Regions from separate parts of the Crassaminicella indica genome, predicted to be linked through region 3. Evidence: riboswitches for the same ligand, from Rfam matches in the RefSeq annotation. Region 3 holds a riboswitch; each other region holds the start of a gene.
What was found. A riboswitch is a leader RNA that binds a small molecule or an ion and turns the genes downstream of it on or off. The one in region 3 is predicted to bind cyclic di-GMP.

Region 1 (6,309 bases), 170 kb from region 3:
AGACCAGAGCTTACAAAGGACTATCACAACAATGTAGATATCGTTGTAACAACTCGTGAATTTGCTGCAATGCTCAAGGAAGCAGGCATTGATTTTAAAAACCTTCCAGATAGTGATTTTGATAATCCTTTAGGGGAAAGTACAGGTGCTTCAGTAATTTTTGGTACAACAGGTGGTGTAATTGAAGCCGCTGTTCGCACAGCCTATGAATGGATGACAGGAGAAGAGCTAAAAGATGTTGAGCTTCATCAGCTAAGAGGAATGGAAGGCATTCGTGAAGGAACAGTTAAAATCAAAGAAATGGATATAAAAATTGGTATTGCCCACGGTCTCGGTAATGCTAGAAAACTCCTTGAAGATATAAGAGATGGAAAGAGTCATTACCATGCCATAGAAATCATGGCATGTCCCGGAGGATGTATAGGTGGCGGCGGACAACCTTATCATCACGGCAACGAAGAAATTGTAAGAAAACGCCAACAGGCTATCTATAATGAAGACAGAAATAAAGCTTTAAGAAAATCTCATGAAAATCCAGAAATATTAAAGCTATACAAGGAATATCTCGGAGAACCTTATGGAGAAAAAGCTCATGATCTTCTGCATACCCATTATGAAGCAAGAGAACGCATATAACAAAAAGCTTTAATATTCTCAGATTATGATGATTACTAAAAAGAACCACCTTTGTTTTAATGGAAGTACACCAATACACCCAAAACAAAGAAGGTTCTTTTTATGTCTTTACTTAATAATAAGACAATTTTTAATAAAATTGCACAGGTAATTGATGGTTTATCTTCAACTAAGTGGAACTAAAAGCCTAAGAGAACTAATTGATAATACATATCTAAGTGTCTATCTTTTGCATTATTTAAAAATCATACAAAAAAGTATTTCTGCAGCATATTCAAACCCTACTATTGAAATTATTAATCCAAAAATTTCACAATATATTATATGTATATTTTCTTCTTTTTTATCGTTTCTTTTATGTTTAAAAGATTTCATTACAATGTCAGGATTAACAAAAAATAAAAATCCACCCATTCCGATACTTGACCATCTTAATATTGTACAAGCTCGCTCTTGGATTGAATGAAATTCAAAATTCATACTTAAGTGTCCAAATAACATTGTAACGAAAAACAATAAAACAAAAATAATTCTAATTAATAAAATTTTATACTTTTCATTCATGGTAAATCTCCTGTTAACCATTAGTTTAGGTCAATTATACCACATATTAACAAATTATAGATATTGATTTTATAACTAAAAAACCCTTAAAAAGGTATGGTTAAAAATAACAACTGTACCTTTTGTATATTCCTCATCAATTCTTCTTGCTTCTTCATCAATTGTTTTTGGTTATTTTCAACAAATAACAAGCTTTTATCTTTTTTTAATTCTTTAAAAAACTCTTCTAAAGTAATATTCCTTTTAAAAATATATTCTGCTACTTCTCTGCCTACATACCTTATATGCCAGGGTTCATAACTATACCCTGTAATAGCTTCTTTCCCTTTAGGATATCTTACAATAAAACCGTATTTATAACTGTTTTCTTTAATCCACTGACCTTCTTTTGTATTTTCAAAGGCTTCAACTAATTGAAATCTTACGCTTTTACTTGTAATATCCATAGCTAAACCTGTTTGGTGTTCGCTTTGCCCTGGATAAGCACTAATTTTAGCAGCTGCTTTTTTTCCTATGGTCCTAACCTTATAGTTAAAAATAGCCTTTTGCCTTCTGTAAGACCTATATCCAGATAATCCATAAAGCTCTATTCCTTCCTTTTTCGCAGCTTTAAATAATTCCTCTAAAGCTAAAGCTGCTTCCCTTCTCATTTTCTTTTTAGGGTGCTTCCCTTTAAATGGAAAAGGCACCTTTGAAAATACCAAATCCTTTGGTACATAATTTGATGGTAAATTTCTATTTTTATTTACCAAAACAAGTAGATCATCAACATTTTTGATCATTTTTATATTATTTTTTAAATAAGTCGTTCCCTCTAAGGAATATTTAGCAAAAGCTTCTTGTTCTTCTAGTTCTTGTGCAATAGTTAAACCACTCATCATGATAAATACTACAGCAACAAGCACTAGAATATTAAATGCTTTATTTATTGCTATCATTAACATGCCTCCCGCTAGTCAAAATGCATGAATATTATAAAAAACCTAGTTTCCTTTTAAAAGAAAACCAGGTTTTAAGATTATTTTATATCTCCATGAATTTCAGTATCTGTTTTCTCAATGATTTTATTATCCTCATCAACAAAAACTACCCTCGGCTTAAAGCTTCTTGCCTCCTGCTCATCTATCCAGCAATAAGCAATAATAATAACTGTATCCCCTGGCTGTACAAGTCTCGCCGCCGCACCATTTAAGCAAATCACTCCACTGTTAGGTTCTCCTTCTATTACATAGGTTTCTAGCCTTGCACCATTACAATTGTTAACAATCTGAACTCTCTCTCCCGGCAAAATCCCTGCTGCATCCATTAAAGTCTTATCAATAGTAATACTTCCTACATAATTCAAATTTGCTTCTGTTACTGTAGCTCTGTGTATTTTTCCTTTAAACATATTGAGCATCATTTGTTATTCCTCCTCGTCTGTTCAAAATACCATTCCTAAGACTGAGGCTTACTATCAGTCCCTGTCCAAAGGATCAGTGCAAAATTTTTTGATGCATAGTATTTTTTCTAAAACATTAAGGTTTGACTCTTTTGATATCAACCAAATTCATTTTAACATACTATATTTATAAATACAAATTGCTTTTTATAGGTAAACAACATCAACATAAAAAAAAGAAATATATAAAGATAAGTGAATGACTTCGATAACTTTTGTAAAAAAACTTACTGAAATTTCATAAAAAATACGTTAAGAACCTTCATTGTTTGAACGAAGTGAGTTTTGAAGGTTTAGTATTTTTTCATGGAATGAAGTTTTGTTTTTTCAAAAGTTATCTGGAATGAACTATCTTTTATATTTCATTTTGAAGTTGGATCCCTATAACTATTGTTCTGACAGGATAAAGCTTTATAATCTAGTAAATTATTGAAAACTTTAAAGTTATTACGTCCACAAATCTTTGCTTGATACATAGCAATATCTGCATTCTCCATTAAGGTTTCCATATCTACACCATGCTGAGGAAATATTGCAATACCCATACTGCATGTAACATACATTTCTTCTCCTTTTATAGTAAAAGCTTGTGTAAATACATTAACCATTCTATTGGCTATTGCAATAATCTCATCAGTTAATTCAATATCTTCTAATATAATCATGAATTCATCTCCACCAAGCCTAACTACTATATCATTTTTTCTAACACTTCTTTGCAGTCTAATCGCAACCTTCTTTAAAAGTTCATCTCCAGCAGCATGACCTAACGTATCATTTGCAACTTTAAATTTATCTAAATCTATAAACAAGACACCAAGCATACTTTTTTTCTTTAGAGCTTTATGAATAGCCAATTTCAGTCTCTCTTCTCCATATCTTCTATTTGGAAGCTCTGTAAGAAGATCATGGTAAGCTAAATACTTCATTTTTTCTTCATATTTCTTATGAGCACTTACATCAATTATACGAACTAATATATATGCATTTTCTAATACGTGAAATCGTTTTATATGTAAATCAATCCAAATATTGTTAAGCTTCTCATTCATTATTGCCAACTCTTTATTTCTATTTTTAAAATATTGTTTGAAATGATTGTACGGTATTTTCTTTTGAATATTACTAAGGATCAATTCATCAATCCCTCTTCCAATTAATCTATCTTCTTTATGAAACAACTGTATTGCCTTAAGATTGCATTCTATTACCTTTAATGTATCCTCCTCTAAAATTAAAATTGCATCCATCATCTCATTGAATGCAGTCTTCTCAAATATACGTTTCTTCATATCCTTATTAATTCTGTAATATGATATTAAATATGTAAATATTAGTATGCATATTAAATATGATAAATATGTCAATTTATCAATGCATGTACTAGATGTAACAAAAATACCTATACAATTAATCAGTAAGGTTACAACTACATATACTTTTAAAAGCAAAATTTTATAAAGAAATGTAGTCCCTACTCCTATAACAACAATATAAAACAATGATGTAGTTTCTGGGAAATTTTTCATCGCATTTCCTATAAAAAAACAAATGCTTATTAAATAAAAAACTGCGAAAAATAAAGTATTAAAGCAAGCTCTTTCTATTTTTGTCTTTACTAATTTTGATATCAATATAAGCACCCCTTTTGATTTCAATAAACCCATAAAAATAGCCCCTATAAACCATAGGCGCCTTGTACTTTATCATGATAAAATTACACATCAATCTATGCTTCGGCAACCTGGCAATCATAGAAAAATCCTTAGACCCATGGCTTTGCGTCCTTACCTTTCGATAAGTTTGCTATTTACAACATAAATCATTCAATTATATCGTTATTTTGTCCTATTTATTTTTATAAAGCTAGGACTTTTGTACTATTATTTGTTTTTCTATATTTTTTGAATTTTTCCTTCTTTTTTGAAAATTTATTTTGAAAATGTTTTCCTGTTTAATCTATATGTTTTTTTACTATGGCTTATGACTCCGTTACACAAAAAAATAAACCAAACAATAAAGTTTGATTTATTCATCACAAAGCAACGTTTTATATAATCTTCGATTATCTAAAGACCATATTGGATCTGTAAATTCTCCCGGTTGAATATTTTTTAAATGGTCTTCCATATCATACATCCTTGCATCAATCATATCAATATAATGTAGGAGTTCTCCTTCTGGAATCATAGGCTTTTTAGGACTTCCAAATTCCGGCTCATAATGATGGCTAAGTACCATATGCTTAAGGAGCATAATAATTTCTTCATCAGCTCCTAATTCTTGTCCAACTCTGCTTATTTTATTCATTCCCATACTAATATGCCCAAGAAGTTGTCCTTCTTTGCTATATTCTGCAATTCCTAATTCATCTGAATCTAGTTCTTCTAGCTTTTCTATATCATGAAGAAGAATTCCTGCAAAAAGGAGGTCTTTATTCACATTTTTATAAACTTCAATGAGTTTTTCTCCAGTTCTCAACATTCTAAGTATGTGGTACATAAGTCCTGAACGGATAGCATGATGCAATGATTTAGCTGCTGGATAATACATTAGCTTTTCTTTTGATTCTAATATAACTTTTTCTACAATTCCCTTTATATCCTTATTTTTTATCTTTTGCACATATTCATAAATCTCATGAAACATTTCTTCTGCCTTTATAGGTGCAGCTTGCACATAATCTTCAATATTTTGCTTATCATCATCATTTGCTAATCTAATCCGATTGATTTTTAATTGTAGCTTTCCCTTCCATTCCGTTACATTTCCTCGTACTTTTATCAAGCTTCCTATAGGAAATTCTTTATTCTGCCCTTCTTGACAATCCCACAATTTACCATTTACCTCTCCTGTCTTATCTGATAATGTAAAATCTAAAAAATTTTTATTATTAGCAGATAATTTCATTTCTACTTTTCTCACAATAAAGAAGCCTTGTATTTCATCTCCATTTTTAAATTCCTGGATGCTTTTTTCTTCAATCATTTTTTCTCCCTCCTACAATACACTTTCTATATCATTTTATAATTTTTTATACACTTTTCCAATGTTTGTGAAGATTTTTTTATAAAAGTTATCAAAGTCATTCACTTACCTTTATTTATTTTTTTAATGTTGATGCTATTTATATATATTTTTGTTTAAATATATTTGAAATTACATATATAAGAAGAATAGTGGGGATTATAGAAACAGGGATAGATGGTTTATTTACAAGGTTTATAATATAGGAGGAAGACTTTGAAAAAAACAAAAATAATGTTCATTGGAATAGCTACAGGTTTTATAAATGGCTTATTGGGTTCAGGTGGAGGAACAATCATTGTTCCTACATTAGAGAGAATTTTGAAGGTAGAAACACATAAAGCACATGCCACTGCAATAGCAGCTATATTTCCAATATCACTAATCAGTGCTATGATTTATATTAAAAATCAAAATATAGAATGGAATACTACAGCTTATATTACAGTAGGTGGAATAGTAGGTGGATTTATAGGAGCAAAATTATTAAATAAATTTCCTTCTAAATGGCTTCATCGAATATTTGGAACGGTTATGATTATAACAGGTATAAGGATGATTTTTGGATGAAACTAATTATTATCGGTTTTTTATCAGGAGTTATTGGTGGAATAGGTGTCGGTGGAGGGATATTACTGATT
Region 2 (6,309 bases), 1.4 Mb from region 3:
CCTAAAACACCTATAACATGTCCTTTACTATCTTTTATAGATTTTACTGCAGAGATTAATCTTTTTTTACTTTTATAATCTATATAAGATACCCACTGGATTTTATCACTCTTTAAACTTTCTATATACCAGGGTCTCTTCGTAGGATCATAATGTGCATCATTATTTTCCCAGCATGGAAATATATATATTTCTTTACCTTTTGTTCCTACATAAATATAATCAACATTTGTATTATATTTTAAATACTCTCTCCATTCCTTCATGTATTTTCTCATCTTTTCTTTATCATATAAATCACTATAATGAATTTCTTTATATAACAAATTCAAATCTTTTTCGACATCATTAATATATTTTTCAATATATATTTTTTGCACATTCTTAATGATTTTTAAGCTTTCACTTTTCATACTTTCAACAACAATATATCGAGAATGAATGAAATACAATATACCTAACAAAATTATTGGCATAAAAGAAAAAATCAAAGATATTTTTATTTTTTTACTAAAGCTCATATTTCCAATGCCCATAAGTTTTTTCATCATGTCACTCCCAATTTGTCTTATATTGTTTAAATATATAGGGATTCAACTTCAACATAAAAAAAGAAATATATAAAGATAAGTGAATGACTTCGATAACTTTTGTAAAAAAACTTACTGAAATTTCATAAAAAATACGTTAAGAACCTTCATTGTTTGAACGAAGTGAGTTTTGAAGGTTTAGTATTTTTTCATGGAATGAAGTTTTGTTTTTTCAAAAGTTATCTGGAATGAACTGTTCTTTATATTTCATTTTGAAGTTGTTTGCCTATAGATAAACAAATTTAAAACAAAATATAAAAGATAGTTCTATATTTCTTTTTTTTGTGTTGATGTTGTTTATCTTTAACTTATATTAAAAATGAATAGAATAAATTCCTATAACTATATTTTATCCTAAATATTTTAAAAATTATGTCGCATGTTGTTAATTTTAATTCTTATATTAATTTTAAAAATAGTAAAACCCATGATTAATTATAATCATGGGTTCCCAACACATCATCTAATTTCAAAAACCTTGTCTAATCTTGTTAATTTAAAAATTCTCATAACCTGTGGATGAATTGAATGAAGTTTAAGACTTCCATTTAATTCCATGCACTTTTTATAAATTCCTACTAATACACCAAGACCTGTACTATCGATAAATGTACAATTATTAAAATCAAGCACAAAATCTTTTTCTCCTTTGTCAATTAGAGCATTTACTTTTTCTCTAAACTGATCAGCTTCATCCACTGAAAAATTCTTAGGTATTAACATATTTTTATCATTCATTTATATTCACCTCAAATTTTAAATTTTTCTACAAGATTATTTAGACTATTTGCCATAGCACTAGTCTCCTCTGAACTAGCAGCAAAATTCTGAATAATAGAATTTTGTTCCTCAGTAGCTGCTACAACTTCTTGACTATTATCTGCTGTAGTTTCAGTAATGGTTGCAACTGTATCAATCAGCTGAATAATTTGATCCGAGCTTGCGACTTCATCCTTCGCAACATCTACAACTTGTTCTATATCCTTTACTATTTGTTCTACTGCATCAATGATTCTAACAAAAGACTTGTCCGTTTCATTAACTACCATTACCCCGTTTTCTACTACCTTCTTACTATTATGCATTGATTCTACTGCCTTATCTATTTGAACTACCATTTCATTTACCAATGAAGAGATTTCATTAGCTCCTATATTTGTTTGTTCTGAAAGCTTTCTAACTTCTTCTGCTACAACAGTAAAGCCCTTTCCATGCTCTCCAGCTCTTGCTGCCTCTATGGCTGCATTTAATGCTAATAAATTTGTCTGATCTGCAATATTATTAATTGTACTAATAATTTCTCTAACTTTTTTTGAAAGTCCATTTAATGACTTTAATATATTCGCTGTTTCATTAGATACATTACTAATATTTTCAATAGCTTCAACTGTATCCTTAACTTTTATTCTTCCTTGCTGTGCAACATCCATAGTATGCTCAGAATTATTTTTTGCTTTAAATGCTCTGCTTTGTGCTATTTGTATCAAGCTAGAAAGCTGAACTAAAACCTCAGATATTTCAACAATTGAATTATTTTGACGTTCTGCATTAGATGCAACTACTTGGATATTAGATGTAATTTGTTCAGCTGATGCACTTATTTCTTCAGCAGAGGCAGAGATTTCCTCAGAAGAAGCTGCTAATTCTTCTGCACCCTTTCTAACATGATTTATTATATTAGATTGATGTTTTATCATATTATTAAAATATTCACCTAATACTTGTATTTCATCATTTGTAGTTATTTTAGATCTAACTGTTAAATCACCATTTCCTGCTTTTGTCATTAATTTTTCTAGCTCTTTAATTGGATTGATTATATTTCTTGTTATTAAAATATAAGCTACAAGCATTGAAACAAGTAACGCTATGGCAGTTATCACTATTGTATTCCTTCTAATTTTATTAGCTGCTGACATATATTCATCATAATCAGCAGTTACTGCCAAAATCCATTTATTTACAGGAATAAATTTTACAAATTTTCTCACTCCTTCATATGTATAATAACCTTCACCCGTTTCCCCCTTCTTCATTTTGTCTACTAAAGCTTTTAATTCTTTATTATTTGCATTCCCTACATTTTCTTTTAATATTTTTTCAGCTTTTGGATGATATACAAGTAATCCATTTCTATTAATCATATAAGCATATCCAGTTTTGCCTATCTTTATTTTAGAAGCATGCTTATAAATATTTTCAAATTTAATACTTCCAACAACTGTCCCCACTACCTTTTGATCTATCCTTAAAGGATAAGCAACAGCTATTACAGGTTTATTCGTGATTTTAGACAATATGACATCACTTTCAGCTTCAGTTCCTTTTAAAGCATTTTGAATATAATCAAAATCACTTAAATCCATATTAAAATTTTCACTTTTATTGCTAATAATACCTTTACCAAAGGCATCTGTAATAATTAATGCTTCTACATAATCACTGTTATCTTTTTGTAATTCTGATAAATATTTAAAAACTTTACCTTTCTCTGTACTATCCCCTGCTGCAACTTTAACCAAATCTTCATTGTGACTTAAAATTTCAATATACTTATTTACCGAATTAATTGTTTCATTAATAACATCTGCTGTTTTTATAGTAATTTCACTTAATTTTTCTTCAGTTGTATCCTGTATTGAATTTGAAGTCATCATATACGAAGTAGTGCCTAAAATAATGAGCGGTACAGCTATAAATATAAAAAACATAGCAACTAATTTTGTTTTCAAACTTATTTTCATCATATTCCTCCTTATCTTAATTCTGAGCTTTATTCTTTTTAGCTGTTAAATACTTTTGTATAATTAAAATATTATTTTTAAACTCTATTTTATCTGCCATACATTTTATAAGAAACAATCCCCTTCCAGAATCATTTAATAAATTTTCATCATATATTGCATCTGGAATATTTATGTTTTTAAACCCAGTCCCTGAATCCTCTATCTCAAACTTTATATTTTTTTCATTAAGTACATATCTTAAATAAATAGGTCTTTCTACACAACACTTATTTCCATGCTTAAAAGCATTTGTTAAAGCTTCTATAAGCATTAATCGAATATCAAATGATTCTTCAAAATTCTCTATCTCTGTAATAATTTTATCAATAACATCTTTATGTTCATCTAAGCCATATAAAATAATTTCATCTTTTTTTATTCCCACAATCATCATCACCTTACTTTGCTTCTAATACATTTGTAAAAAAAAATAAAATTTTCAAATATTACTATTAAAAAAATCTTTTACAATAATATATTTGTTAATTTTCTCAACTTTAATATCGCTCATCACCCCCCAATAAATTATTGAAAAATATACATTAAAAAAACATCTATGCTTCCACAGATGCCCAAAATTGCTAAATAAAGAATATTCTCTATATACTAGCATTGTTCGGCAGTCTGTCAATCATAGGATTACAATCCCTTAGACACATGACTTTGCGTCCTTACCTTTCGATAAGTTTGCTATTGTCGCAATATCTATCATTTAATTTTTACTGTTATATTTATAAAAATTTTTTAATATATTTTTCTATATATTATATAATTCTACATATATAGATATATATTAACATCATTGTTTATGTTTGTAAAATTATTTGCTTATTAATTATAATAATAAAAAAGTCATGCTTTTAAACACAACTCTTTTAAATTTTGTATTTTTTCAAAAATACTATTTGACAAATTTATAATTTTTCTTTATAATTTCATTTAACAATAAAATATGCTAAAGCTGTGATTAAGAGTAGTACATTTCATTGAGAATTACAGAGAGTCAGGGATTGGTGGAACCTTGATATTCAAAATGATTTGGAATGGGCTTATGAGCGGAAGCTGAAACTTTAGTAGGCAACACGGTTTTCTCCCGTTATAGAGATAGGATATCGGATTATTTCCTGTATCTGAAAAAGAGAAAATTTTTATTTTCTAAATATGAGGTGGCACCACGTTGATTCGTCCTCTATATGTATATACATATAGAGGATTTTTTATATTCTTGAATTTTAAGGAGGAATTGAATTGAAAAAACGAGAAAATTTTTCTTCAAAGCTTGGATTTATACTTTCTTGTGCAGGGGCTGCCATAGGGCTTGGGAATGTGTGGATGTTCTCTTGGAGATTAGGAGAATATGGAGGAGCTGCATTTTTAATTCCTTATTTTATATTTGTATATTTTTTAGGCACTACCGGACTTATTACAGAAATTGCTTTTGGGAGAAAATATCAAAAAGGTGCATTAAGTGCCATAAAAACTGTTTTTAAAGAGAAAAATTTAAAATTTGGAAGCCTATTAGGAAGTATTCCTCTTGCTGCAATGACAGGAATCTTTATTTTCTATATTGTAGTAGTTGGATGGATTTTCAGATATTTTTATGCTTCCCTTATAAATATCTTTCAAACAATAGATATTCCTACATACTTTGGAAGCTTTGCCGGAAGCATAGCAACAGTTCCCTGGACAATCTTAGGGATGATTGCTACAGTTTTTATACTTTGTATGGGAATTGGTTCTGGTGTAGAAAAAATTAATAAAGTAATTATGCCTGGGTTATTTATTTTATTTGTTGTTTTATTGATAAAATCGTTAACTCTCCCAAATGCGATAGCAGGTGTAAAATATCTATTAATGCCAAATTTTTCATATCTCTTAAAGCCTATTACTTGGGTTATGGCATTAGGACAGGCTTTCTTCTCTGTATCTCTAAGCGGTGCAGGAATGGTAGTATACGGGAGTTATTTAAAAGAAGATATAGATATTCCTTCATCAGCACGAAGCATAGTCATTTTTGATACATTAGCTGCACTCATGGCTGCCTTTATTATTATTCCAGCTGCATTTTCCTTTGGCCTTGATCCTGCTGCTGGTCCACCACTTTTATTTATTACTGTACCTAAAATATTTACGCAAATGACAGGTGGCTATATTTTTTCTATTATATTTTTCTTAAGTATTGTATTTGCAGCTATCTCCTCTGCAATAAATATGATGGAAGCACCTATTGAAGCTTTAATCGAAGAATTTCATCTTAGTAGAAAAAAAGCAACTATTTTAATAGGTTTAATCTGTTTATGTATTTCAATCCTTTTAAGCATCAACATAGATTTATTTGGAGCATGGGCTGATTTTATGAGCATATATTTAGCTCCTATTGGTGCAAGTATTTCTGCTTTTGTTTTTTATTGGATTTGTGGTAAAACTAAAGCCTTAGAAGCTATTAATCTAGGCGCAAAAACTCCACTAAAAAATAGCTTTTTAATTTTAGGAAAATATATTTATATTCTTGTTGCAGTTTTTATTGTAATTTTAGGAGCTATCTATGGTGGTATTGGTTAGACCTATTTTGAAATTAAAAGCTAAGGTTGTGCTTAGATATTAAGCACAACCCTTTTATAAACAAAGATGATTTCTTTTTTTGTATTCATACATCAATTTATCTGCTCTAGCCATTAACTCTTCAATACTTACTGGATTTTCAGGATCAAAATATGCAGCACCTATACTAATAGATATATTAAAAGGATAGTTGCTTTCTTCATTAAATGCTCTTTGTTGATCTAAAAGCTTATTTATAAACTTTTCAATATCCTGCTTTTTTACATCTATAGATAAAGCTACAAATTCATCTCCTCCGATTCTTGCAAGAACATCATTTTCATGAAAAGTATTTTTTAAAATCTTTGCAGTCCCAATCAATGCACAATCTC
Region 3 (6,309 bases):
TTAAAAATAGAGCAATTTGAGTCCTTTAAGGATTTATTTTATTTACTGATGGTGGGTTCTGGAGTTGGTCTTAGGATTTTAAAAGAGGATGTGAAAAATCTTCCAAAGGTAAGGCTTGATTATGAGCTTATACATGAAGATTATATGCCTGTTCCTAAAAATGAAAGAGAAGATAATACTAGTTTAGAATTTTTCCACAATAATATTGCTAAAATTACAGTAGGAGATAGTAAGGAAGGATGGACCCAAAGCTTAGATTTCTTCTTTAAGCTTTTATATAGTAATGAATATAGAAATGTAAAAACTATAATTGTAAATTATGATAATGTAAGACCAAAAGGAGAGAAACTAAAAACATTTGGGGGAACTGCAAGTGGACATGAAAGTCTTAAAAATATGTTCTTTAAAATTGATCAAGTAATTCGTAAAAACAAACAAAGTCCGCAGCAAAAGAAATATAAACTAAAGCCTATTGACTGTTTAGATATTGCCAATATTATTGGAGAGAATGTTGTTGTAGGTGGTGTTAGAAGAACAGCTGAAATGGTATTAATAGATGCAGAGGATCAAGAATGTATAAATGCAAAATCTAATTTATATAAACAAATTGATGGACAATGGATTGTAGATAAGAGCATTATTCATAGACAAATGAGCAATAATTCAATATATTATAGAAAAAAACCTACAAGGGAAAGGCTTCATTGGCAGATTGAACGAATGAGATATTCAGGAGAGCCTGGATGGATCAATGAGGAAGCAGGATTAAAAAGAAGACCAAATATGAATGGTGTTAATCCATGTGGAGAAATTCTTCTTGATTCACAAGGTCTTTGTAACTTAACAACAGTGAATGTATATGCTTTTGTAGATAAAAATGGAAAATTAGATTTAAAAGGTTTGCTTGAGGCGCAAAGGTTATCTGTAAGAGCAGGTTATAGAATGACTTGTGTGGAGTTGGAGTTGCCAAATTGGGATGCAGTGCAACAAAGAGATAAATTAGTAGGCTGTTCTTTAACAGGATGGCAGGATATGGTCAATGCTACAGGTATTACAAAGGAAGAAGAAGCAGAACTTTTAAGGAAGCTAAGAAAAGTAGCTCATGAAGAAGTGAAAAAATATGCTGCTGAAATTGGAGGAAAAGAACCTTTGTTGGTAACTACTGTAAAACCTGAGGGAACATTAAGCCAGTTGCCTACTGTATCTAGTGGGGTTCACTATTCTCATTCACCTTTTTATATAAGAAGAATTCGTATAAGTTCAGATGATCCATTAGTAAAGGTTTGTGAGGAATTAGGGTATCCGGTATTTCCTGAGGTTGGACAAGAATGGGACAGCTGTGTTACAAAAGTAGTAGAGTTTCCTGTAAAAGCGCCAAAGGGGAAAACAAAATATGATGTTTCTGCAATAGAGCAGCTTGAAAATTATAAAATGTTTATGAAAAATTATGTTGATCACAATTGTTCTATTACGATACATGTAAGAGAGCATGAATGGGAAGAAGTAGAAGAGTGGGTATGGAATAATTGGGATGATATAGTTGCATTATCATTCTTATCACTAGATGATAATTTTTATAAGCTGCTTCCTTATGAAGCAATTACTGAAGAAGAATACAACAAAAGAGTAGATGAAATGAAGCCCTTTATTCCTTCTTTACTTAGAAAATATGAAAAAGAAGAAGCAACATTGGACATAGGAAATGATGGTTGTGATAATGGTATTTGTCCTATAAGATAAAAGTTTAATCAAGTATTTTGAAATACCCTCTAAAATCTATGTTTTAAAAATGATATAATTTATTTAAATAAATAGATAAGGGGAGAATATAATGGGTTTTCAATTATCAACTTATGAACATTTAACAGGAGCAACAAAGCAAACACCAGCATATTCATGTGTAGCACAAGGAAGTGGCTTTTTCTTTGCTAAAAAAGGAGCAATGGTTGCAGATCAGGGTCAATTTAAATATGAAAAAGTATTATTAGATCCAAATGCAGGTGGTGGGATAGCTAGAGGTCTTATTAATAACATCTCTAGAAGATTAACTGGTGAGAACATGGAAATTATGAAGGTAACAGGAAATGGCATGTGTATATTAGCTTTTGCAGGAAGAAATGTGACTATTGTACCACTTGAACCTGGAGAGCAAGTAGGGGTAGAATCTGAAAATATATTAGCTTTTACGGGAAATTTAACATATGGTGTTCGTTTCATAGGAGCAGGAGTATTATCTCAAAAGGGATTATTTACCACAAATTTTAAAAATAATTCAGGAGAAACAGGATATGTAGCTATTATTACAGATGGAAATGCAATTGTGCTACAAACACCTTGCAGAGTAGATCCAGATGCGATTATATGTTGGACAGGTCCAGATCCAAGTTTAAAAGCAGATGTAAACTGGAAAACATTTATAGGGCAAACATCAGGTGAATCTTATATGTTTGAATTTAAACAAGGAGGAAATACAGTAGTGCTTCAGCCTTCAGAAAGGAAAGCAGGATTAGATGTAGGAATTGATAGAGGTGAAACAGTAGGAACTCAATCGAGTGCTTTTGATAACTCTGTAAATAATGCCCAAGATATGATGGGGCAGGTGACAAATACATTAGGAAATTTCTTTAACAATAGATAGGGAGGTATATATATGGGATTAAGTGGTCTTGGCGGACTAGGAGGAAATAGCGGAAACAATCAACCACAAACAGCAGGATTAGGAAGCTTAGGAGGTCTTGGTAGTGGAGCTAGTAAACCAGTATCCCTAAAAAAGGGTCAAAAGGTATCGCTAAAAAAGGCTGCATCAGATATTGGATTAGATGCAAATGTTCTTTCTAAGATTCATATAGGACTTGGATGGGATGTAAATAAATTTGATGGAAGAGATTTTGATTTAGATGTATTTGCATTTGCAGTAAAGAATGATGGAAAGGTAAGAAATGAAAAGGATTTTGTATTTTATGGAAATAAACAACCAGCAGGGCTTGGAATAACATTAAGTGGAGATAATCGAACAGGGCAAGGAAGTGGAGATGATGAAATCGTCTTTGTAGACTTAAACACAGTACCTACTGAAATACAAAAAATTATATTTGCTATTACGATTTATGAAGGAAAAGAAAGAGGCCAAAACTTTGGAATGGTTGAGAATGCTTTTGTAAGATTGGTAGATCAAAATACGAATAGGGAATTTTTAAGATATGACCTTTCGGAGGATTATAGCTTAGAAACAGCTGTAGTTGTTGGAGAGCTATATAGACATAATGGAGAATGGAAATTTAACGCTATTGGTTCTGGCTTTAATGATGGACTTGTTGCCCTTTGTGCTTGTTATGGAGTAGATGCAGAATAAAAAAAAGCAGCGATTGCTGCTTTTTTTATATGAATTTATTCATTTATCTTTACATAAACTATGTAAGGGAATGGTATAAAAAAATAGAGGAAAAAATCAATATATGTCGAAATAAATCAAAATAGAAAACAATATTTTTGATTATTTTTAAAATTGAATAGAAAAGGAGGACGATAATAGCAAACTTATGGAAACATAAGGACGCAAAGACATGGGTCTAAGGTAGAGAACTACTATGATCGCCAGTTTGCCGAAAATCAATGGGCAAAGGTGTCTGATCGAGAGACACCTTTTTATTTTAGAAAATGAGGAGGTGTAAAAAGCTATTAGATTGTTTATAAAAAATAGATGAAATTACAAGGATTGTTGAAAATAAATTATAAGGTACATATAAAATGAATAAGGAGGTTTTTTTGTGAAAAGTTTGAAATATAAAATTACTATACCTGTATTCATATTTTCTATTTTGGTTATTCTTATATTATCAGGAACAGCATATTATCAAGCAAAAGATATTATTATGAATGATATAGAAGAAATAGCACAGAGTAAGGCAGATAAAATTGTAACTATGGCAGATGATAAAATTCAAGGCTGGAAAGAAATTATTGAATTGTTAGGGTCTGTAGAGGTAGTAAAAAAAATAGATTATGAAGGATTAAAAAAGCTTATTTCTGAAAATAAAAATATTTTTAATGAATTTGAAGCAATTATTATGTCTGATATAGATGGAAATTATTTAAGTACAAATGGGCAAGGAGGTAATATAAAGGATAGAAAATATTTTTCTAAGGTCATAGCAGGACAAATTACTATATCAGAGCCAATTGTATCAAAAACCACAAGACAGCCTGTTATAGTAATTGCAGCTCCTATAAAAGATGATATGGGAAATATTATTGGATTAATTGGAGGAACTGTAAATTTATCTACTATCACAGATATAGTCAATGCTGAAAAATTAGGAGATACAGGCTATGCTTATATGGTTGATCAAGAAGGCTTAGTTATGGCACATCCTAAAAAAGAAATGATTCTTAATTATAATGCTTTAGAAAAAGGTAGTGATTCTCAAATTGCACTGACAAAAAAAATGGTAAAAAGAGAAACTGGTGTAGAACATTATGAATTTGAAGGTGGGAAAAAAATAGCAGCGTATGCACCGCTACACTCTACAGGATGGTCTGTTGCAATGACTACATATGAAAGCGAAGTAACAGATAATGTAGCTATATTTAGAAATACTATTACAGGTATTGGAATGATTATGATTATTGTAATGGGATTATTAATTTATTTTCTAATTAATAGATCTATTAAGCCTATTTTGAAAATAGCTGAACTTACAAAAGATGTAGCTAAAGGAAATCTTCAGGTAAAAGTAGATGTACAGACTGATGATGAAATAGGTGTACTTGCTAATAATTTTAATAATATGATTGAAAATATGCGCAGTCTTCTATCAGAAATGAATGAAATGGGTATGACGGTAGCATCTACAGCTCAGCAGATGATGGCTTCAACAGAGGAAGCAAGCACAGTTTCTGAGCAAGTAGCTAATACGGTATCAGAGCTAGCAGAGGGAGCTACAGAACAAGCACAATCTACCCAAAGAGGAAGTAATATGGTAAATGAACTAATAAAAGGTATTGGAAAAATTGTTGATAATACTGAGCATGCTGAAAAGCTTACAGTTATGACAAAGGAAACTGTTGATGCAGGAATTCAGATTGTAGAGTACCAAGAGATTAAGGCAGTAGAGAATAAAGATGCGACAATGAATGTAGGAAAAGAGATTTTATTACTTGATAAAAAATCAAAACAAATTGGGCAGATTATTGAGTTAATCAGTAGCATTGCTGAACAAACCAATTTGTTAGCATTAAATGCAGCTATTGAAGCAGCAAGAGCAGGAGAAGCAGGAAAGGGATTTGCTGTTGTTGCAGAGGAAGTAAGAAAGCTTGCAGAAGAATCAGGAAGAGCAACTAAAAATATTAGTGATTTGATAAATGAGATTCAGACAAGTGTAGAAAATGCTGTTAAGGAAATGGAACAAGCAAAATTGATAGTAACAGAGCAAGAAAACGCTGTAAAAGAAACGGTAAATGTTTTTGAAGATATATTAAAATCTGTTTCAGATCTTACAGATAATATGAAAGGAGTAACGCTTGCCTGTGAAAATTTAAATGAACATGCAGCTGTTGTAGGAGAAAATATTGAAAATATTGCAAGTATTACAGAAGAAAATGCTGCTGGAGCAGAGGAAGTAGCAGCTTCTACAGAGGAGCAATCTGCAACACTTGAAGAGCTATCTTCATCAGCAGAACAGCTTGCAAGTTTATCAGGAAAGCTTCAAGAAACTATAAATAAATTTAAAATATAAATAAAAAATGTATAGCGATTGCTATACATTTTTTAGATCTAATCATGTATTTCCATTCCTAAAATACATACATCATCTTCAAAGGTTTTACTTTTTCTTAAATTGATTATTTCTTCATAGACATGGTTTATGAAGGAATCTATTTTTTTATGAGAATGCTTTAATAAAATGCTATGAAGATCTTTTTGAGATATAGTATGAGGATATTCTTTAGTTTCTGTTAATCCATCTGTATAAAAGATGAGTTTATCTCCTTTTTGAAGAGCTATTGTTTTACTTTCGAAGTTTATATTTTCAAAAACACCTAAAATAGTACTTCCTCCTTCCTTTAATTCTATACATTCCCCGTTTCTAATGATTAAAGGATAAGGATGACCACATCTCATATAAGTAAATCTTTTTGTTTTATTATTATAAAGCCCATAAAATGCAGTTAAGTATAGGTTTTCAGATATATTAATTAGTTTTCTATTGAGATAGTTAATAAAAGCTGCTGGATGCTGAAAAAGATAATTACTCGTTTCCATAATCGCTTTTACCATAGCTGTAATCATAGCAGCAGGAACACCGTGAC
Region 4 (6,309 bases), 1.1 Mb from region 3:
TTAAAAATTATATTTGAATAGTATTCATCATATCAAACATTGGTAGTATCATAGCAATTACAATAGCTCCAATGATTATTGCCATTAATACTATCATCAACGGCTCTAGCAATGTGGACATCTTTTGCAATGTAGCTTCTACTTCTTCATCATAAAAATTTGCTGTTTTATCTAGTATTTCATCAAGAGAACCTGATTCTTCTCCAATACGAATCATAGCATTTACCATTGGTGGAAAAACTCCTATTTGTTTAATAGGGGTTGTAAGGTCTATGCCTTTTCTTACATCTTCCTTAGCTTTTAAAATCCCCTTTTCTACAATCACATTACCTACAATCCTTGATACAATATCTAATGCTTGTATCAAGGGGATACCACTTGCTAATAAGGTTGATAAGGTTCTTGTAAACCTAGAGGTAATCACTTTTTGTGTAATTCCCTTTATAATAGGAATTCTAAATTTTATATGATCTATTAAAAATTGTCCTTTATTACTTGTTATATATTTTTTTATACTATAAAGCATGATGATTAAAACAAGAATAATGATATACCAATAATTTTTTATAATTTCACTAACTATTAATAATATTCTTGTTGGAAGAGGTAGTTTTACTCCACTACCTTCAAACAGTCCTATAAAGGTAGGCATAATGAATATAATTAAAAATACAACTACTAAAATTGATATTATACTCAATATAATTGGATACATCATTGCACTTTTTATTTTATTGGTAATTTTGTTTTCCTTTTCATAATGAATAGCCATGCGATTCATAATAATATCTAAAGTACCACTTACTTCTCCTGCTTCTATCATGTTGATCAATAGATCTGGAAAAATTTCTCTATGCTTTCTTAAAGATTCTGAAAAAGTTAATCCTTTTTGAACATCTTCGTAAACTTCTTCAATAACTTTAGCTAATTTTTTATTTTCTGTTTGAAACCTTAAAGTATCTAAAGCATTAAGAACAGTTACTCCTGCATTGAGCATAGTATAAAACTGTCTACAAAATATAGCCATATCTTTTATTTTTACTTTTTTAAAAAAGCTGATGCTTATTGATTGCTTTTCTATTATTTCTTCGATATTTATAGGATGATTTTGATTTTGCCTAAGCATATGGATAACTTCATTTTTGCTTCTTGCAGTATATGTTCCTTCAAGTCTTTCTCCTGCTTTACTTATAGCTTTATATTTATAAGTGGGCATATATATCCCCCTTGTTTTTTAATATTAGCTTTATTTTTTACATATGCATAAATCGCTCTAAATTATCGCAATCTACTGCATAGGTCAAAGCTGTTTTTTTATTAATTAACCCTTTATTATATAAATCAAGGATAGCATGATCCATTGTCTGCATGCCGAATTTGCTACCTGTTTGTATATTAGTTTGAAGTTGATGAGTTTTCCCTTCCCGAATCAAGTTTCTTATAGCAGATGTTGCAACCATTATTTCTAATGCAGCTACTCTTCCTTGTCCATCAGTTCTCTCTAAAAGCTGTTGCGAGATGATACCTTCTACTACTGTAGATAATTGTACTCTGATTTGTTGCTGCTGGTGTGCAGGAAAGATATCTATAATACGATCAATAGTTTTTGCAGCTCCTATAGTATGTAGTGTAGAAAGTACTAAATGTCCTGTTTCTGCAGCTGTAATAGCTATACTAATAGTTTCTAGATCACGCATCTCTCCTACTAGTATTACATCTGGATCTTGTCTTAAAGCAGCTCTTAATGCTCTAGAAAAGCTATGCGAATCATTTCCAATTTCTCTTTGATTTACAATACTTTTATTGTGCTTATGAAGGTATTCAATTGGATCTTCAAGGGTCAAAATATGACAGCTTTTTTCTTGATTAATATAATCAATCATAGATGCTAATGTTGTAGATTTACCACTACCTGTTGGTCCTGTTACCAATATTAATCCTCTTTGCTTTAATGCTAATTCTTTTAGTATTTGTGGAAAGCCCAGTTCATCAATAGTAGGAATATTTAAAGCAACTGTCCTTAAAGCCATTCCATAACTTCCTCTTTGTTTATATATATTTACTCTGAATCTTCCTAATCCATGATAAGAAAAGGATAAGTCAATTTCACCCTTTTCTTTTAACTCTATAATTTGTTGATCAGTTAAAAGCTCTTGTACTAAAGCAATAGTATCATATGGTGCCAATGCTTTTTCATTTATTTTTTCTAATTTTCCATTGATTCTTAATACAGGAGGGACACCTACTGTTACATGTAAATCAGATGCTTTTTTTTCAATTGCTTTTTTTAATAAATCTAGTATATTCATATTCCACCACCTAATCTAGGTTATAGGATACCCTGTTTAATTCATCTACTGTTGTAATACCTTCTAATACTAATTTAAAACTATTTTCTTTAAGAGGAATCATACCTTGATTAATAGCACTTTGTCTTAAAATATCAATACTTTCACCCTTATCAATATGTAGTCTTAAATCTTTATTTACCAGCATAATTTCATGAATAGCTGTTCTTCCCTTATAACCTGAACCATTACAATAATTACATCCTTTTCCCTTATACAATAAGGTTTCATCAGAAATATTGAGTATTTTTTTTTCTATTTCATTTGGTACATAAGATTGTTTGCATTCAGGACAAATTTTTCTTACTAATCTTTGTGAGATTACTCCAATAACAGATGAAGATACCAAATATGGTGCAATTCCCATATCCATAAGGCGTGCTACTGTTGAAGGAGAATCATTAGTATGCATAGTACTTAAAACAAGATGTCCAGTTATGGCAGCTCTAACTGCTATTTGGGCAGTTTCACTATCTCTGATTTCTCCGATCATAATAATATCAGGATCTTGTCTTAATATAGACCTTAGTGCATTAGCAAAAGTTAAATTTGCTTTAGTGTTTACCTGTACTTGATTAATGCCATTCAAACTATATTCTACTGGATCTTCTACAGTAATAATATTTTTATTTATTTGATTCAATTCTCTAAGAATTGTATATAATGTTGTAGTCTTACCACTACCTGTTGGTCCTGTTACCAAAATAATCCCATTAGGACTTTTAATGATTTTATCAAAAATTTCTAAGTTTTTTTCAGAAAACCCCAATTGATTTTTTGACATTAAGAAACTGCTTCTATCTAATAAACGAATAACTATCTTTTCTCCATAAACTGTAGGCAATGTAGAAATACGCATATCAATTTCTTTTCCATCAACAGTTGTTTCAAATCTACCATCTTGAGGAATTCTTTTTTCAGCAATATTCATTTTTCCCATTATTTTAATTCTTGTAACAATTGCAGAATGAGTAGATTTTTCAGGAGATATAATTTCTTGCAGCTCTCCATCAATTCTAAATCGTACTCTAACATTACTTTCAAAAGGCTCGATATGAATATCGCTAGCTTTTGCTTTTACTGCTTGCCTAATAATAGAGTTGACCAGTCTAACAACAGGCGCATTATTAATTTCATTTAATATGGTTTCATCTAGATCTGATAAATCTTCAAAGCTATACTGATTTTTAAAATCTTCAACTGCTTTTTCAGCACTTTCTTTACCATAATAATAGTCAATTGCATTTAATATATCTTGTCTTGTAGCGATTATAGGTTCAACTTCTAATCCTGTAGCAATTCTTACATCATCCATCGCAAAAATATTTAAAGGATCAGCCATTGCTACAAATAATTTATTATTTTCTTTTTTTACAGGAATCAATAAATGTCTTTTTGCAAGACTTTCGTTAATCAATTTAGGAATTTCAGCATCAATATAATACTTTTCTAAATCCATATGAGGAATTCCTAATTGAAATTCTAATATTTCTATCATTTTTTTTTCTTGAATGAAACCTTCATCGATTAGAATTTCTCCTAATTTTTTTCCAGAAGCTCTTTGAATTTTTAATGCTTCATTAATTTGTTCCTTTGTGATAAATCCTGCATCAATGAGCAAATCTCCTAATCGTTTTTTGGGTTGCATTATCATCATCCATTCATAATATATATTTTTATAATATAATAAAAATCATAATTCAAAAAAACAAAAAGACTAACCCCCTATATATAAATAATATAGTGTTAGTCGGTTACGCCACTACATCAACATGGTATAGGCGTCCAAATATAACCATGTATCATTTGTACTAACATTACATATCACTATTTAAATTAATATAAATAGTTCAACATAGTTAATAGTTCTTAAATTTTTAAAATCCTCTATACAAAATACATTTCACCAATTATCATAATAAACATATACCTAAGACATTATATCATTAATTCCCTAATTTTCCAACAAGAAATTTATGTTATGGAATTTCCAAGGAAATAGTGATAAAAATATAAAAATTTACAATATTTTTTTGAAATATAGTATATTAAAAATGAAATGTTAGCAAAATGCTAACATCTATTTATCACTTTTATCTTTAATTTTTTTTGTATTATGATTAAAAGCTTTACTAAGTTTTTTTATAGCTCTTTTTTCTATTCGAGAAACATAGGATCGAGAAATTCCTAATAGCTTTGCTATTTCTCGTTGGGTTTTACTTCCATCATTGACTAACCCATATCTTAATTGAAGAACAATTCTTTCTCTGTTTTTTAACACACTTGCCATTTTTTGATATAATTTTTTTATTTGTATCTTTAATTCTACTTCATCTAAAACTTTATCTGTTTCAGTTCCTAAAATATCTAATAAAGATATTTCATTTCCTTCTTTATCTACACCAATAGGGTCTTGTAATGATACCTCATTTTTTGTTTTTTTATTGGAACGTATAGTCATTAATATTTCGTTTTCAATTTATACTAAAGTATGATTTATAACGTGTTTTGTTCTATTATATTTTTCTACTCGGAAGTAATTATTTTAAATTATACTTTCATATTTTAAATAAATCTTTTTTTATATCTAATTTTATCTCTTCCCAAAGACTATATTTTTCTTCTTTATTTATTGGAAGCTCTTCAATATAATTTTTTATGATTTTGACCTGCTCCTGTGCTACTTTTTCATAAAATCCCTTTTGTTTTTCTAATGTATCTGGAAAAAATATTCTAACTTTCATACTATCACCTCATATAAAATCTATGCCAACCTTAGTTTGTACTATACTACAGGTTTTATTTTTAATATTATAAAATACTTAATCAATACATCTTACATAGTCTTTTGAATTTTATTATTTTTAGCTGTATTTCCTTATATATCGGTAAATTTTTTTACTATTATGCTGATTATTGCTAATATCTATCGTATTTTCACTATTACCTCGGAAATAATCTCTTGAAATTTAATAATTATTTGCTTCTTTTTTTTATAACCTAAAATAATATTATAGTAAAGAACTTAATAGAAAGGTGATATTATGCATATAGCAATTTATTCTAGAAAATCTAAATTTACAGGAAAAGGTGAATCTACACAAAATCAAATTGAACTTTGCAAAGAATACGCACTTAAGCACTTTCATCCTATTGAAAAATTTATTATCTATGAAGATGAAGGTTTCTCTGGGGGAAATATAGATAGACCAGAATATCAAAGAATGCTAAAAGATGCTCAAAAAGGCAAATTTGATATTTTGATGTGCTATAGACTAGATAGAATATCTAGGAATATTTCTGACTTTTCAGATACCATGAAAATATTAAATCATAAGAATATAGCTTTTATATCTATTCGCGAGCAGTTTGATACTTCAACACCAATGGGTCGTGCAATGATGTATATAGCTTCTGTTTTTGCACAACTTGAAAGAGAAACAATTGCAGAACGCATAAGAGATAATATGCTTCAGCTTGCACGTACAGGTAGATGGCTTGGTGGTACAACTCCTATAGGTTTTATATCGAAATCAGTTGAAATTACTGATTTAAATAATAAACGAAGAAAAATTTTTCAACTTTTTCCTGTTCCTACTGAATTAGAAATAGTCAAAATAATATTTCATAAGTTTTTAGAATTCAAATCATTAAGTAAACTTGAAACATATTGCATTCAAAATAATATGAAAACCCGTAATAATATCGATTTTTCACGATTTGCTTTGCGAGGCATTCTATCTAATCCTGTTTATGCAATTGCTGATGAAAAACTATACAACTATTTTTTAGTAAATAATTTTGACATATATTCAGATAAAAAAGATTTCAACAATAGAAATGGAATTATGGCATATAATAAAACTATTCAAAAGAAAAATACATCAAATAAAATCAGAGATCACTCTGAATGGATTATTTCTGTAGGTAAGCATGAAGGAATCATTCCTAGTACTCAATG

Region 1: linked by a shared signal. The riboswitch ahead of KVH43_RS05345 (GGDEF domain-containing protein) and the one ahead of KVH43_RS06140 (methyl-accepting chemotaxis protein) in region 3 are both predicted to bind cyclic di-GMP.
Region 2: linked by a shared signal. The riboswitch ahead of KVH43_RS12700 (ATP-binding protein) and the one ahead of KVH43_RS06140 (methyl-accepting chemotaxis protein) in region 3 are both predicted to bind cyclic di-GMP.
Region 4: linked by a shared signal. The riboswitch ahead of KVH43_RS11620 (GspE/PulE family protein) and the one ahead of KVH43_RS06140 (methyl-accepting chemotaxis protein) in region 3 are both predicted to bind cyclic di-GMP.

What each region holds. Positions count from the first base shown of each region.
Region 1 is NZ_CP078093.1:1,130,018-1,136,326, reverse strand. Features, by position in the region: gene KVH43_RS05365 (NADH-dependent [FeFe] hydrogenase, group A6) at 1-636, shown strand, start outside; gene KVH43_RS05360 (hypothetical protein) at 871-1,200, opposite strand; gene KVH43_RS05355 (M15 family metallopeptidase) at 1,287-2,138, opposite strand; gene panD (aspartate 1-decarboxylase) at 2,219-2,602, opposite strand; gene KVH43_RS05345 (GGDEF domain-containing protein) at 3,004-4,308, opposite strand; cyclic di-GMP riboswitch class I at 4,377-4,459, opposite strand; gene KVH43_RS05340 (3'-5' exoribonuclease YhaM family protein) at 4,670-5,629, opposite strand; gene KVH43_RS05335 (sulfite exporter TauE/SafE family protein) at 5,885-6,238, shown strand; gene KVH43_RS05330 (sulfite exporter TauE/SafE family protein) at 6,235-6,309, shown strand, end outside.
Region 2 is NZ_CP078093.1:2,657,834-2,664,142, forward strand. Features, by position in the region: gene KVH43_RS12685 (sensor domain-containing diguanylate cyclase) at 1-548, opposite strand, end outside; gene KVH43_RS12690 (STAS domain-containing protein) at 1,050-1,328, opposite strand; gene KVH43_RS12695 (methyl-accepting chemotaxis protein) at 1,340-3,334, opposite strand; gene KVH43_RS12700 (ATP-binding protein) at 3,351-3,761, opposite strand; cyclic di-GMP riboswitch class I at 3,992-4,078, opposite strand; T-box leader at 4,331-4,569, shown strand; gene KVH43_RS12705 (sodium-dependent transporter) at 4,625-5,938, shown strand; gene KVH43_RS12710 (diguanylate cyclase domain-containing protein) at 5,993-6,309, opposite strand, start outside.
Region 3 is NZ_CP078093.1:1,299,567-1,305,875, forward strand. Features, by position in the region: gene nrdJ (ribonucleoside-triphosphate reductase, adenosylcobalamin-dependent) at 1-1,740, shown strand, start outside; gene KVH43_RS06130 (AIM24 family protein) at 1,832-2,638, shown strand; gene KVH43_RS06135 (TerD family protein) at 2,651-3,352, shown strand; cyclic di-GMP riboswitch class I at 3,521-3,607, shown strand; gene KVH43_RS06140 (methyl-accepting chemotaxis protein) at 3,768-5,735, shown strand; gene KVH43_RS06145 (SpoIIE family protein phosphatase) at 5,774-6,309, opposite strand, start outside.
Region 4 is NZ_CP078093.1:2,439,604-2,445,912, reverse strand. Features, by position in the region: gene KVH43_RS11630 (type II secretion system F family protein) at 8-1,216, opposite strand; gene KVH43_RS11625 (type IV pilus twitching motility protein PilT) at 1,254-2,309, opposite strand; gene KVH43_RS11620 (GspE/PulE family protein) at 2,320-4,002, opposite strand; cyclic di-GMP riboswitch class II at 4,088-4,170, opposite strand; gene KVH43_RS11615 (sigma-70 family RNA polymerase sigma factor) at 4,429-4,827, opposite strand; gene KVH43_RS11610 (hypothetical protein) at 4,907-5,092, opposite strand; gene KVH43_RS11605 (recombinase family protein) at 5,393-6,309, shown strand, end outside.